3 regions of the Serratia proteamaculans genome follow, and region 2 is predicted to be linked to each of the others. Evidence: predicted binding sites of a transcription regulator. Region 2 holds the regulator's gene; each other region holds the start of a gene.
The links. The regulator PhoB, encoded in region 2, activates phosphate uptake and scavenging genes when phosphate is short. The targets are predictions, from matches to a motif close to CTGTCATAAAACTGNCNNAT.
Positions count from the first base shown of each region.

Region 1 (5,274 bases), 530 kb from region 2:
CCCCCGGGGTGGTGTTCATCCTGACACCGATTAATTGATAATTGCTGCTTTGTCGCTTTCAAGACCAGAACAAATTTCGACCCTGTGCTCACGCAAAATGCGACAACGCAGGAAAAATAGCCGGGAAATGCCGGAAATGTACGAGCGCACCTGGTTGCTGCGTACCACCAACAAAAACTCATCACCGCTGCACTCTGCTGTCTGCGGAGCGGCATAGGCCAGAATGTCACGGCTCAGACCGGCACTGGCGGCGGCCGCAGCGCCGGGCATCGACATGAAAACCTTGCAGCTGTTGGCCTTACCCAGATAAATTTCCTGCCGGGAAACCGATCCGGTGAGATAGCTGCTAATGGCCACCACCAACATAATCACCCCCAGCGCGACTACGCTGGCTATCGCCCACCAACGCCGGGAATAGCCGGCGTAGACCATCCCGGTGACTGGCGGCTCTGCGGGCGATGAGGCTATTTCAGGTTGATCTGAGGCTCGCGGAACCACGGGTATGTCTTCGTCCGTGAAGCTGTCCTGCGAACCGTCACAGGATTCCACCTCTATTTCATAGCGCAGCATAAAACCGACTTTGGGAACGGTAGCGATTACCTCTTCCTCAATGCCCAGATTTTTAATTACCCGACGCAGTTTGCTCACACACTGGTTAAGATTATTGTTGCCTGAAACCATGCCATAATCATCCCAAACCTTCTTGAATATCACTTCCCTGCAAACGGCCTCACCATGATGGGTAATCAATAGCAGCAGTAATCGTTTTGAAGGATTGGAAATAGAGATGGGGTCATCAGAGAACTCCGTCTGGCTCAGGGTACCCGTATCCACATCAAAAATAATGTGGTCGTTTAATCTATATTTCATTTTTTAAAGGTCACTCTAGTGATTATTTATCGCCGGCGTTAAATGTTAATGGGATATTAAGCAATATTTAATCAGGTTAATTGGTCAATCTCAGCTAGCAATCGAAATGAAAATCAATTAACGCCACAGAATGGATGTCTCTTTCCTTACTATTTTAGATATAAGATTTTTCTCATAAACCATAACCAAAGATTATACAAACATCACAACCATTGATATATTTATATGTAAAGGTTCTTAAAGTTAGTTTTTTGTTTTGTAAATTACCGCCTTTAAGCTAAAAATCCTTTCCGTTCATTTATTGCAAGCATTTTTAATGAATAAATAATATTGCATAAATTTTAACAGTGTTGTTTTTAACCAGAAATCAAAGGGTAAAGCGCAAAATTGACGTAATCATCAGCAGAGTTAATCACTTGATACGGGGGTTATAGAGGCAATAAGGAAGGAAATGAAAGTAAAATGTTACGAATAACATTTACGTCAATAATACCCTATGTCACTATATTATTGACGTAAAAAATAGCCTTAAACAGCGTAATTAAATTAATCCGCAGCGGGAAAGGTCAGGCTGAAGGTGATCCGGACAGCATGATTCCCTGCGGAACAGTGAGCACGACTCACACCACCATGCAGCGTCATAATCGCACGGACGATCGCCAACCCCAGACCGCTGGCATGGCTGCCGGCACTGCGGGCAGCGTCGACCCGGTAAAAACGGTCGAACAACTTGTCCAGATGCGCCGAGGCAATCGGCGGTCCCTGATTAACCACCTGTATCACCGTCTCCCCCGTCGGCTGGCTAAGCACCTGCAACTGTATCTGGCTATTTTCATCGGCATAACGCACCGCATTAGCAACCAAATTGCTCAATGCACGCTGGAACAGCATCGCATCCGCCAACAGTTGCCCTTCCCCCTGGCAAACCAGTGTCATACCGCGCTCTTCTGCCAGACCTTCGAAATAGTCCGCCACTCGCTGCAGCTCTTGCGCCACATCAAGCCGGCTGGCGTTCAGCACGGCTTGCCCTTCTCCCGCACGCGCCAGGAACAGAATGTTTTCCACCATGCGTGAAATGCGCTCCAGCTCCTCCATATTGTTCGACAGCAGGGTTTCATACTCCTCCACGCTGCGCGACTGATAGAGAGCCACCTGGCATTGCCCCATTAGCGCGCCCACCGGAGTGCGGATCTCATGCGCCAAATCGGCGGAAAACTGTGTCAGACGCTGGTAGCCATCGTTCAGACGATCGAGCATGGCATTAAATGAACGAGTCAGTTGCTGTAGCTCCTTCGGCGCGCCCTGCTCACTCAGGCGAGTCGACAGCGTATTCGGCGTGATCACCGCCGCCTGCGCCGCCATACGCCATAATGGCTGCAGCCCACGACGCATCACCCAATACCCCAGCAAGGCGATCAGGACAAACGCCACCACCACCGCGGCCACAATTCGCCAAAGATAACGCGCCAACATCTTCTGTTCATTGACCATCACATGGGCCGCCGAGATCTGCAGCAGGTTGCCGTCCTGTAGCCTGACCAACGCCGAGACGGCACGCAAGGGCACGCCTTGCTCTGTCAGCCCACCCTGTACCGCAGTCAACCGCTGCGGTGTGCCCACCGGCGTCGGGGTCATTGGCGGCAGGGTCAATCGGGACGGGTTAACGTTGATTAACGGCTTTTGACCCAGTTGCTGAAAAATAAGGACATCCTGTTCATTGCCCAGCATATTTTCGAACAGGCCGGTGTTCGCCGTCAGCCGGTCGAGCGGAAAACGCTGGCTCAATAAATGGCGGAAATACTCCACGCGGCCGGTGACCTGCAAATCGCTGCGGATGGTCATCTCCTGACGCATGGCTCCGTACAGGTATCCTCCCGCACCGCTGACCACCAGTGCCGCCACCAGCGCAAACAGCATGGCACTGCGCAGTGTCAACGACAGCGCACGCCAGCGTTGAGCCAGGGCCTTCATGAACGCGGCTCGCAAACGTAGCCGATACCGCGCACGCTGTGGATCAGCTTGACGTCAAAGGGTCGGTCAATCTTGGCGCGTAGCCGCTTGATCGCCACATCCACCACGTTGGTATCGCTGTCAAAGTTCATGTCCCAGACCTGCGAGGCGATCATGGTGCGAGACAATACCTCCCCTTCCCGGCGCACCAACAGATGTAACAACATGAATTCTTTGTTGGTCAGCGAGATCACCTGTTCCTGCCGTACCGCTTTGCGGCGCAGGACGTCAAGTTGCAGATCGGCAATCGCATAGTGGTCGGCCTCACGCACCGTGCCACGCCGCAGCAGCGTGCGCAGTCGCAACACCAGTTCGGTGAAGGAAAACGGTTTAATCAGATAATCATCGGCCCCGAGCTCCAGCCCATGAATACGATCCTGTACCCCGTCGCGGGCGGTCAGAAACAAAATAGGCACGTCGCTTTTCTTGCGCAGTACCTCAATGATCTGCCAACCATCCAACCCCGGCAGCATCACGTCGAGCACGATGGCATCGTAGCCCTGCTCCAGCGCCAGGAACAGGCCGTCGGTGCCGTTACGCGCCAAATCGACGCTGTACCCGGCTTCCCCCAGCCCTTTCTTCAGGTAATCACCCGTGCTGATGTCGTCTTCAACTACCAATATCCGCATTGTCGCCACCTCATTACACCTGCGGAAATACTAGCAGTTTCGGCGGACATGCTTGATGACATTAATGTCATTAAACGGACATGGTGCTGTCCCTATTGTTCAACCATGCTTAACCGGCAACCTAAACAAAGGAGAACATTATGATTACCCGTCATCGTTTTGCCGGTTTACTGCTGTCCACCCTGATGCTGTGCAGCGGAGCCGCCGCTGCGGCTCAAACGCCAGGAAAAGTGATTGCTCCCCTGCGCGGCACTATCGATCAGGTGACCGACAGCAGCCTGCAGGTCACTGACCGCAAAGGGGAAAAGATCAGCGTAAAACTCAACGACCAGACCAAGGTGCTGAGCGTTTCAAAAGGCACGCTGGATGACATCAAACCGGACAGCTTTATCGGCACCGCCGCGGTACCGCAAGCGGACGGCAGCCTGAAGGCGCTGGAAGTCCACGTGTTTGCCGCCAGCCTGCGCGGCACCGGTGAAGGCCATTCGGCCTGGGAATCTGCCGACGGCAAGGTGGATACCATGACCAACGGCACCGTCGGCAAACTGGTTAAATCCAACGGCCGTACTCTGACCGTGACCTACGGTAACCAGCAGAAAACCGTCAACGTGCCGGAAGATGTGCCGATCGTCACGCTCGATCCCGGCGATCGCAGCCTGCTGAAACCTGGCGTGCACATCGTGTTGTTCTCCGCGACTGACGACAAGGGCGAACGCGTAGCCACCCGCATTTCTGCCGGTAAAAACGGCACCGTTCCACCAATGTAATTCGGGAGTTCGTGATGAAAACCAACGCGCCACGGCCGGTGCATCGCTGGCCGGTCCGTATCACCCATTGGATTAACCTGTTCGCCATGGTTTGTATGTTTATGAGCGGCTGGGAAATCTATAACGCCTCACCGCTGTTCGGCTTTCGCTTTCCGCCGCAGGTTACGCTCGGCGGTTGGTTGGGCGGCGCGATTGGTTGGCATCTGGCAGTAATGTGGCTGCTGGCAGGCAATGCACTGTGCTATCTGCTGTGGAGCCTGTTCAGCGGCCATTTCCGACGCGACCTGCTGCCGCTTACTGCAGGCAGCTTAGGGCGAGATATCTGGCAGGCGCTCACGCTGCGGCTAAAACATCAGCACGGCCGCTATAACGCCATTCAAAAACTGATGTATCTCGGCGTACTGGCTCTGGGCCTGCTGTTGGTGCTCTCTGGGCTGGCGATCTGGAAGCCGGTGCAACTGCAAGGGCTGGTGAGCCTGTTCGGCGGCTTTGACACCGCGCGTTACGTTCACTTTTTCGCTATGTCCGGCATTGGCTTGTTTGTGGTGATCCACCTGCTGATGGTGATTATCGTGCCGCGCACGCTATGGGCAATGATTGCGGGAGGCAAACATGAATGACAAAAAACAGCGCCCTGCGGCACCGACGCTGGAACCGGCGCAAAAGAAACAGCTGGTCAATTTACAACGCCGCCTGATGCTGCGATCCGGCCTGACGCTGGGCGGTATCGCCATGCTGAGCGGCTGTAACCTGCAGGACGGGGATCAGGTGGATAAAGTACTGTGGGCCATGTCGCGCTGGAACGATCGGGTGCAAGCCTGGCTGTTCAACGGTCAAAAGCTGGCACAGACCTATCGCCCGGAGCAGATCACCCATCCGTTCCCGTTCAATGCGTTTTATCCCGAGTACAACGTGCCGGAAGTGGATCTCGCCAGCTATCGGTTGGAAGTCTCTGGCAAAGTTGAAAAAAAGGCACCCTGGACGCTGGAACAGCTGCA
Region 1 is NZ_OX461105.1:1,605,251-1,610,524, reverse strand. Features, by position in the region: gene QOT07_RS07610 (winged helix-turn-helix domain-containing protein) at 31-870, opposite strand; gene QOT07_RS07605 (heavy metal sensor histidine kinase) at 1,417-2,841, opposite strand; gene QOT07_RS07600 (heavy metal response regulator transcription factor) at 2,838-3,509, opposite strand; gene QOT07_RS07595 (hypothetical protein) at 3,650-4,276, shown strand; gene QOT07_RS07590 (cytochrome b/b6 domain-containing protein) at 4,291-4,896, shown strand; gene QOT07_RS07585 (molybdopterin-dependent oxidoreductase) at 4,889-5,274, shown strand, end outside.
Region 1: the regulator PhoB is predicted to act here: its motif matches at 3,574-3,593, upstream of QOT07_RS07600 (heavy metal response regulator transcription factor).

Region 2 (5,274 bases):
GCCGATGCCCTGCTCACTGAGGATCTCCAGCCGCGCGTCGTGGTGGCTGAGAGCATGCTTGACGATCGCCAGCCCCAACCCACTGCCGCCGGTCTGGCGTGAACGGGCCTTGTCGACGCGATAGAAGCGTTCGGTCAGGCGCGGAATATGCTCGGCAGCGATGCCCGGCCCATTATCACTGACCTGGAACTGCGCTCCATTTGGCGTCTGCTGCCAGCTCACCTCAATATTGGTGCCGTTCGGCGTATGATTGACGGCGTTATACACCAGGTTTGATACCGCACTGCGCAGTTGGTCGTCGTTACCGAAGACCTTGAGCTGCTCGTTCACCCGGAAAGTAATCTCATGGTTGCCCCCGCTCAGCGACTGAGCTTCGCGTTGCAGCACCCGTAGCATCAGCGGGATATCGACCCGTTCGTTCATTTCGACATTAGGCGCTGCCTCAATCCGCGACAGCGTCAGCAACTGCTTGACCAGCCCGTCCATTCGTCGGGTCTGCTCCTGCATGGTGCCCAGCGCCTTGCCGCGCAGCGAGCCATCCAGCTCTTCGTCGCTCATCATCTCCAGATAGCCCTGCAACACCGTCAACGGAGTGCGAAGCTCGTGGCTGACGTTAGCGAAGAAGTTGCGTCGCGCACCTTCCAGTTGGCGCATCTGGGTGACATCACGCGCCACCATCAGCAACTGCCCTTCGGAATAAGGCATCACACGAAATTCGACGTAATGTTCATTGTTCAACTGCAAGGTTAACGGCCGGGAGAACTCCTGCTGTTGCAGATAGTGGCTGAACTCCGGGTAACGCAGCAGGTTAAGGATGTGCTGACCATTGTCTTCCGGCCAGCGGAAACCCAACAGATGCTGCGCCAAACCGTTACACCAGAAGATATTGCCTTCGACGGTGGTCATCACCACCGCATCGGGCAGCGATTCCGCCCCGCTGCGGAAACGTTTGATCAACAGCGCCAGCTCACGACGCCGGCGACGGTTGCGCTGCTGCATCTGGTACAGGCCGTAAAACAGCGGTTCCCAGCTCCAGCGGCCAGGGGGGGGCGTCATGCTGCGATCGACCCATAGCCAGTGGGAAAGTTTGAGTTGGTTGTAGAAATTCCATACCAGCGCCGCCAGCACGGAGGCCAGCAGCAGCCAGGGCAGATAGCCGAAAATCAGCCCCAGCAGTAAGGCAGGCAGGCAGAAAAGGGCCAGCTCCAGGGCCAGCCTCTTCCAGGATAGACGTTCTAGCACGGCATATTCTCCAGCGCGGCGCGATCAGTAGCGCGTTGAGAATCGGTAGCCGGTGCCCCGAACGGTTTGAACCATTTTGTCATGACCACTGGTCTCTAACGCCTTACGGAGTCGACGGATATGCACGTCAACGGTGCGGTCTTCCACATAAACGTTAGTGCCCCAGACGTGATTAAGCAACTGCTCGCGGCTATAAACACGCTCAGGATGGGTCATAAAGAAGTGCAGTAATTTGAACTCGGTCGGCCCCATATCCAGCGCCTGTTCGTTGGCCATCACCCGGTGTGAAGAAGGATCCAGGCTCAGCCCTTGCATTTCAATCACTTCTTCCACCGCCATCGGTGAAATACGGCGCATGACCGCCTTGATGCGTGCCACCAGTTCCTTTGGCGAGAAGGGTTTGGTGATGTAATCATCCGCCCCGACTTCCAGACCACGTACCCGGTCTTCTTCTTCACCGCGGGCAGTCAGCATCATCACCGGAATATCTCGGGTCAGCGCTTCACGCTTCATATGTTTGATAAACTGAATGCCGGAGCCTCCGGGTAACATCCAGTCGAGCAACACTAAATCAGGGAACGGCTCAGACAGGCGCGTCACTGCGCTGTCATAATCCTCAGCTTCCAACGGTTGGTAACCATTCTGTTCCAACACAAAGCACACCATCTCACGGATCGGCGCTTCGTCTTCCACCACCAGTATGCGTCTTGCCATCGTCAATCCTGCCAATGTGTTAGCGATCACAGTTGATTGCGGTCGCCATTATGCGTCAGTTTTGTGACAGATTTATGAAATAAATAGCCATGAAAAAACCTGCCTGTTGTAGGCAGTAAGCATAGCGATTATTTCTAGTCACGCAGAAACATCATATTCCCTTTATAATCCCTGCCATTACTCTATCGCCCTGGGAGTGTCATGCGCCTGATCCACACCTCTGACTGGCATCTTGGCCAGTATTTTTTCACCAAAAGCCGCGCCGCCGAACATCAGGCTTTTCTGCGCTGGTTGATCGAGCAGATCGAACAACAGCAGGTGGATGCGCTGATCGTCGCCGGGGATCTGTTCGATACCGGCTCGCCGCCAAGTTATGCCCGCGAGCTGTATAACCGTTTTGTAGTCGAGCTGCAGCGCACCGGCTGCCAATTGGTGGTGTTGGGCGGCAATCACGACTCTGTGGCAACCTTAAATGAATCGCGTGAATTGCTTTCCTGCCTGAATACCACCGTGATTGCCAACGCACAGAGCGAAACCGAACAGCAAATCCTGGTGCTGAATCAGCGCGACGGCCAGCCGGGCGCGGTGCTGTGCGCCATCCCGTTCCTGCGCCCGCGCGATTTGCTCACCAGCCGCGCCGGAGAATCCGGGGTACAAAAACAGCAGGCGCTGCAAGAGGCCATCGCCGACCATTATCAAACGCTGTATCAGGCGGCCTGTGCACGCCGTGACGCGCTGGGCTTGCCCCTGCCGATTGTTGCCACCGGCCACCTGACCACCGTAGGCGTCACCACCTCCGACTCGGTGCGCGATATCTATATTGGTACGCTGGACGCCTTTCCGGCGCAGGCCTTCCCACCGGCCGACTACATCGCGCTGGGGCATATTCACCGTGCACAAAACGTCGCCAAATCCGAACATATTCGCTACAGCGGCTCGCCGATCCCCCTCAGTTTTGACGAGTTGGGCAAGGCCAAAAGCGTGTTTATGGTGGATTTCAGCGCGGGTGCCCTGCAACAGGTCAGCACGCTGGAGATCCCCAGCTTCCAGCCCATGCAGCTTATCAAGGGCGATTTGGCGCAGATCGAGCAACAATTGCAGCAGTTCGCCGATTATCAGGGTGAATTACCGGTGTGGCTGGATATCGAAGTGGCAACGCAGGATTACCTTAGCGACATTCAGCGCCGCATCCAGCTCCTGGCCGATCAGCTGCCGGTAGAAGTGGTGCTGTTGCGCCGCAGCAAAGAACAACGCCGCCAGGCGATTGAACAGCAGGACAAAGAAACGCTAAACGAACTGAGTGTTAATGAGGTGTTCGAACGGCGGCTGGCGCAGGAGCCTGAAATGGCTGAAGAACGTCGGCAACGAATGAGCCAAATGTTCCAGCAGGTGGTCGCGGCCGTTCAGCATAACGACCAGGAGCCGAGCCAATGAAAATTCTCAGCCTGAGATTAAAGAACCTCAATTCATTGCAGGGCGAATGGAAGATCGACTTCACCGCCGAACCCTTTGCCAGTAATGGGTTGTTCGCCATCACCGGGCCCACCGGCGCGGGCAAAACTACCCTGCTGGACGCCATCTGTCTGGCGCTGTACCACCAAACGCCGCGCCTTAACGTTACGCCAAGCCAAAACGAGCTGATGACGCGCCACACCGCCGAATCGCTGGCTGAGGTCGAATTTGAAGTTAAAGGCGTCGGCTACCGTGCTTTCTGGAGCCAACGACGCGCCAAAAACGCCCCGGACGGCAATTTGCAGGCACCAAAGGTCGAACTGGCGCTGCGTGAAGACGGCAAGATCCTGGCAGACAAAGTGCGCGACAAGCTGGATATGACCGCCGCGATCACCGGCTTGGATTTCGGCCGCTTTACCAAATCGATGATGCTGTCCCAGGGGCAGTTCGCCGCCTTCCTCAATGCCGACGCCAACGATCGCGCCGAACTGCTGGAAGAGCTGACCGGTACCGAGATCTACGGCCAGCTTTCCGAGCGGGTTTTCGAACAGCATAAGCAGGCCAAGGCCGACCTGGATGCACTGCACCAACGTGCCAGCGGCATTGAACTGCTGAATGACGAACAGCGTCAGCAACTGGAAAATCAGTTGGTTGAACTGGGGACGCAGGAAAATACCCTTAGCGGACAGACCCGCCAGCAGCAGCAGGCGCTGAACTGGTTACAGCAGTGGCAACAGACGCAGCACAAGCAGCAGGAATACCAACGCCAACTGAACGCGGCACAGCAGGAACAGGCCGCGGCCGAACCGCAACTGCAGCAGTTAGCGCGCAGCGAACCTGCAGAAAAACTGCGACCGCTGCTTAACGAACGTAACCGCTGCCGCCACGATCAACAGGCGCTGCAACAACAGATCGCACAGTTGACGCAGCAGCAGGCGCAACAGCTTGCCCAGATGGCGCCGTTGCAACAGGCGGTAGAACAAGCGCGCGCGCAACTGCAGGCGCATGTTGAATACCAGCAGACTCAGCAGCGTGTGATCGACGAGCAAGTGGTTCCGCTGGATAACCAGATCGCCCAGTGGCAAAAAACGCAGGCCGAACTGCAACAGGCCTGCACTAACGCCATCCAGCAATACGCACTGCAAAAAGCGGAGCTGGAAAAGCTCGAGCTTCAGCGAGCCCAGTTAACCGTACAGGCCGGACAGCATCAGGAAAAGCTTAACGGCCTCACCGCCGCGCTGGCAACGCAGCAACAGCGGCAAAATGCGCTGGAAGCCCAGTCCCCGCTGGCGGCGCTGCGTCAGCGTCAGACCGAATTGGCCGAGCTGCGTCCGGTGCGCCAGCAGTTATTCGCCCTCTCCTCGCTGTCTCAACAGATTGCCAAACGGCTGGAGCAGCAGTGGCAAGAGTTAAACGTCGGCCAAAACGAGCTAACTCAGTTAGAGCCACAATTGGAACTGGCTCGTCAACAATATAAACAACAAAAAGCCCATCAAGCCGACGTTGAAAAAACAGAAGAGCTGGAAAAACGGATCGTGGGGTTGGAAGCCGACCGAGCGCGTCTGCAACCCGGTGAGCCTTGCCCGTTGTGCGGCTCAAATGCGCATCCGGCAGTTGAGCAATACCAAGCGGTAAAGCTGTCAGAAACCTCACAGCGTCTGGAAGAAATGAAAATCCAGACCGAAGCATTACAAAAGAAAGGCGTCGAATTACGGGCACGCTACGATAGCCTGCAACAACAGCAACAGCGCCAACAGCAACTCATCGCGCAAGACGAGCAGCAGCTGGCCGCACACCTGCAGCAGTGGCAAACACTCAGCACACCGCTGGCGTTTGATTTTGCCCTGCAGGATGCCGAACGTCTGA
Region 2 is NZ_OX461105.1:1,072,619-1,077,892, reverse strand. Features, by position in the region: gene phoR (phosphate regulon sensor histidine kinase PhoR) at 1-1,242, opposite strand, end outside; gene phoB (phosphate response regulator transcription factor PhoB) at 1,267-1,956, opposite strand; gene sbcD (exonuclease subunit SbcD) at 2,158-3,390, shown strand; gene sbcC (exonuclease subunit SbcC) at 3,387-5,274, shown strand, end outside.

Region 3 (5,274 bases), 2.4 Mb from region 2:
CGGTTGCTGATACAACGATGATTCATTAAGTCGTTAGGATGTTGAGGTGTTCCAAATCGGTTGAGATAATCCGGAGATGCGGCCACAACCCAACTAATATCGGCTGAAAGACGTTGTGCGATCATATCTTCCGGTACAGTCCCACCATAACGAATTCCTGCATCGAACCGTTCTTCAGTGACATCAACAATACGATTAGTCGCTGCGATATCCAGCTCAATATTGGGATAACGTTCAAAAAAAACAGGCAGGACGGGCCCAAGTAATAACGTCGCGGCTTCGACTGCAACATTGAGCCTTATCCTTCCTGCTGGAGCATCGCGATAAAAGTTTAATTGTTCCAGTGCAGAGTCAATAGTTTCTAATGGCAAACATATTGTGGTGGCAAGACTTTCCCCAGCAGCCGTCAGGGTAACGCTTTTGGTTGTCCGGTTCAGAAGCCGGACACCCAATCGTGCCTCAAATCCCTTCAGGGCGTGGCTCAGCGTAGAAGCACTAACGCCAAGCTCAATAGCCGCTTTGGTAAAACTGTGATGTCGTGCAATGGCCAAAAAATAGATCAGGTCTGCCATGTCGGCACGATTTAAATTCATACAGCCTCTGGGTCTGAAGAGAGATACGCAAGATTTTTTATGATGGCTCCTCCAGGGGCTGCATGCAATCACGATATTAACTTCTACCGCTCGATAATAAATATCGATGTTGTTCATCCCCTATATCACTACAGCCTGTAATGAGACACTGAGCGCCAGCCCATGGAATATTAGAAACGGTACAAGATCCTGATGATTACGTTGTCTCAGCTTCACGCTCTTGGTGGTCTTCCAGCAAAACCCAAAAGCAAAAAGCCCGCTCAGGTTTCCCTGAGCGGGCTTCTCTAATTTGGCTCCTCTGACTGGACTCGAACCAGTGACATACGGATTAACAGTCCGCCGTTCTACCGACTGAACTACAGAGGAATCGTTTGAACGGGGCGAATAATAACGGGGTGGCCTGGGCTTGTAAAGCCTGAAAACGCCTTGTCGTTTCGTTTGCTGCAAGATTATTCAACCTGCTGCTTTTTATGGCTTTTATTGCTGCACTGCTGCGCAGTGGTTCAGCTCCTGCCACTGGGTCGCGTCAGCATGCCTTATGCTGGTGCAAGCTTGGGCTATTCTCGCAGGTTGTGGAGAGAGCCATTAAATCGGCCACTATCATTTTTTCTTATTTTTCCGTCGATTAGTTCAGGCTTTCTCTTATTCCGTCGCTCTGGCCCGGATCTTGCTGCTGTTTAGCGATACGCAGTTAAGTGGCACGACGGAGGCAATATGAATTTCAGACGTCTTAAGTATTTCGTGAAAATCGTCGATATCGGTAGCCTGACGCAGGCAGCAGAAGTGTTGCATATCGCTCAACCGGCGCTCAGCCAACAATTGGCCACGCTGGAAGGCGAGCTGAAACAGCAATTGTTGATCCGCACCAAGCGCGGCGTAATGCCGACCGAGGCCGGTAATATTCTATATGCCCATGCCCAGACTATTCTGCGCCAGTGCGAACAGGCGCAGAGCGCGGTCAATAGCGCCGGGCAGGCAATGAGCGGTCATGTGTCGGTCGGGTTGGCGCCGGGGAGCCTGGCGTCACAGTTGGCTTTGCCGCTGTTGCAGGCGGTACGCGATCAGCATCCGGGTATTCTGCTCAGCCTGAATGAAAACATCGGTTCGACGCTGGCCGGGCAGGTCGCCAACCAGAATTTGGATATGGCGGTGATCTACGGCGCTAAAATGCCTGCTGGTTTGCAGGCCACGGCGTTAATGCGGGAAGATCTTTATCTGGTGGCGACGCGTGCGGTACCGAATCCCGGCAACAGCGTTGAACTACTGGACGTTGCGCGACTGAATCTGTTCCTGCCGCGTGAGGGGGACGTAGTACGTAGCCAGGTGGATGAAGCCATGGCGGTGCGTAAATTGGCCGCTAACGTGATTGGTGAAATTGAATCCCCCGGCACGTTGAGTGCGGCCATCGCCAGCGGCCTGGGCGCCACCATTTTGCCAGAGTCGGTGGCCCGCGCGATGATTGGCCCGGCCAAGGCATGGATGGCGCGTATCAATGCCCCGTCATTGAGCGTGCCACTTTCGCTGTGCATTTCCGGCCAGCAATCCCTGTCGGCCCCGGCGCTGGTGGTGAAAGAGATCCTGCTGTCGATCGCTGCCAGCCGCAGTCAGGAAAAACGCGTGCTGGCGCTGGTGCAATAAATCAGGACAGACTTTCCCGCTTAATCTTGCCGATGGCGGGGATGACCTGCACTGGCCCGGAAGTCGGGGGGCCAGGATTTTCTTCGGGAAGTGACAGTGCCAGTGAGAAACCGAAGGTATTGACGCCATCGACGCTGCGGACGAATGCTTCGCCATGGTGCATTAACGCGATAGCACGAACGATGGACAACCCCAGACCGTGGTGCATATCGCTGCGCACGCGCGAAGAATCAACGCGATAGAAGCGTTCAAATAACCGCGTCAGATGCTCCGGGGCGATGGCCTCTCCCTGATTGGCAACCGCCACCACGGCAAACCCGCGTTGTTCTTGTAGACGTACCGACACCGCGCTGCCTGTCGCCGCATGGCGCGCGCTGTTTTCCAACAGATTGGCCAGCGCACGATGAAACAGCCGGCGATCGACCTGCGCCCGTACCTCCCCGGAAATCTCAATAACCAAATCCTTTTCCATAAACGAGGGTTCGACATATTCGGCGGTTTTCAGTGACTCTTCGCGCAGTGACACCTCACTCAATTGGGTGGCGTATTGGCCCGCCTGCGCGTGAGATAAAAACAGCATGTCGTTGACGATAGAAGTCATGCGATCCAGTTCTTCCAGGTTCGATTGCAGCAGTTCCTCCAGTTCATGCACGCCACGTTCCCGCGCCAGTGCCAACTGAGTTTGGCCGATCAAATTGGTGAGCGGAGTGCGTAATTCATGCGCCACGTCGGCGTTAAAGCTCTCCAGTTGCCGCCACGCGATTTCTTGCCTTGCCAGGACGCCATTGAAGGATTCTGCCAGATTGCGCAGTTCGGCGGGCAACGCGGCGCTGTCCAGCCGTTGGCCGCTGGTGCCGGGCACCAGACTGTGTGCTTGTTCACTGAGATTAAGCACCGGGCGCATGCCGATGCGTGAGATGGCGTAACCCAGCATGGCCGCCAGCCCAATCCCCAGCAGTGAAATGACCACCAGCGCCCGGGTAAACTCGTTCAGGGTGCCCATGTAGGGGGTGGAATCAATGGCCACCACATAGCGCACTTCAGGGCGATCCCCTAACGACGGCAGGGTAGCGATCAACATATACAGCGGACAGCCACCCTGCGGATCCGGCGCGGTAGCGAAACCGTCCGGCAGTTTCGACCAGTGGGTGCCTGCCGGTGGGGGGCCGCCGATACGGTAGCGAGGATCGTTACTGATCACCCAGTATTTCACCTGGTTGCCTTCACTGTTGGACAGAGTATTGAGCTTTTGCTGCACCATCGGCCAATCGCGCGCGGTGCCTTTGGCTTCGATAAACGGCGAGATCAGCGAATGGCGAAAATGCAGTTCGTTGTGCATCTGGTTTTGCAGTGAGGCCAGCAGCGAGCTGCGCAGAAACAGTGCCAGCACCAACATGAGCAGCGCCATGGTCAGCGCAAACATTAAGGCCATACGGCTGGAAATAGAAACTTTCATTAAGGGGTGATCCGTGGGGCATCATGGCGCAGCGGGCGATTTTCCAACACATAGCCCATGCCGCGCACCGTGTGCAGCAGCTTTTGCGGATAAGGGGCGTCAATTTTGGCGCGCAGCCGCTTAATCGCCACTTCAACCACGTTGGCATCGCTGTCGAAATTCATGTCCCACACCTGTTCGGCGATCATCATTTTGGAGAGGATCTCCCCTTGATGGCGGGCCAGCAGGCTGAGCAGGGCGAATTCTTTGGCAGTCAGATCGATGCGGTCTCCGTCGCGAGTCACCCTACGCGCCAGCAAATCCACATGCAGATCGTCGATCTGTAATTGGGTCACATCAATGCCGTCGCTGGTACGGCGACGCAACAGCGCCTGAATGCGGGCGACCAGTTCGATCAGCGAGAAGGGCTTGGGCAGATAATCATCCGCTCCGTGGCGCAGGCCCTTGACGCGTTCGTCTACCGAACCGCGAGCAGACAGCATCAGCACCGGCGTTTGTTTGCTGGCTCGCAGGCCTTCCAGCACCGCGTAACCGTCCTTGCCCGGTAACATGACGTCCAGGATCACCGCGTCATAATCCTGCTGCACCGCCAGGTGCAAGCCTTCAATCCCGTCCCCAGCGACGTCCAGGGTATAGCCCAGTTCGCTTAGCGCGCGGTTAACGTAGGACGAAGTCTTTTCCTCGTCCTCAACCAACAGTAATCGCATGGCCACTCCCGTCATGGTTGCCTGGGGTTTAATTAATCATGAAACCTGCAGCCATACCACAAGGCATCACGTTCTGTGATGAGTTTATGACAGCCATAGGGTCGTCAAGCTGACGGCTGGCTGACATTTCTGTCAGTTAAGGACGCGGCTGGGGGAAAAACCGGTTAACTGACATGAATGTTATCTGGCGGTCACGTTGAGGTCAGTTCCCCGCTCGTACAGTAACCTTTGGCTGCCGGGTGGTGTGCCGCAAAACTCCAGATCCAATACGCAAAAGGAAACGCATTCATGAGCCTCAAAATCGCCTCTCTTGCTGTCGGCGTGGTGGTCATCGCGACCTCGCTTTCCCTGTGGCTGGTGGTGGCTGCCAGAGAGGCACCGCCTGCGGCCCCTCCGCCGCCGCCGCGAGTCGGGGTGGTGACGCTGAAAAGCGAACCGATCGCATTGACCAGCGAACTGCCGGGCCGTATCGCGGCTTTCCGCAATGCCGAGGTGCGGCCGCAGGTGGGGGGGATTGTGCAAAAACGCCTGTTTACCGAAGGGGAAGAGGTCAAGGCGCAGCAGCCGCTTTACCAGATTGACGCCGCACTGTTTCAGGCGGAATACAATCGCAGCAATGCTGCGCTGGCACGGGTACGGGCGCAGTTGCGTACCGCCGAATTATTGATCCAACGTTATCGCCCCCTCGCGAATAGCCGCGCCATCAGCCGTCAGGTATATGACGACGCGGTGGCCGCTCATCAACAGGCGGTGGCAGATGTACAGGCGGCTGAGGCACAGTTGGAAACGGCGCGCATCAATTTGGTTTATACCCGGGTATTGTCGCCCATCGACGGCATTATTGGGCGTTCGTTGGTCACCGAAGGGGCTCTGGTGACGG
Region 3 is NZ_OX461105.1:3,507,839-3,513,112, reverse strand. Features, by position in the region: gene QOT07_RS16410 (LysR family transcriptional regulator) at 1-593, opposite strand, end outside; tRNA gene QOT07_RS16405 (tRNA-Asn) at 884-959, opposite strand; gene nac (nitrogen assimilation transcriptional regulator NAC) at 1,308-2,231, shown strand; gene QOT07_RS16395 (heavy metal sensor histidine kinase) at 2,233-3,687, opposite strand; gene QOT07_RS16390 (heavy metal response regulator transcription factor) at 3,687-4,394, opposite strand; gene QOT07_RS16385 (efflux RND transporter periplasmic adaptor subunit) at 4,683-5,274, shown strand, end outside.
Region 3: the regulator PhoB is predicted to act here: its motif matches at 4,468-4,487, upstream of QOT07_RS16390 (heavy metal response regulator transcription factor).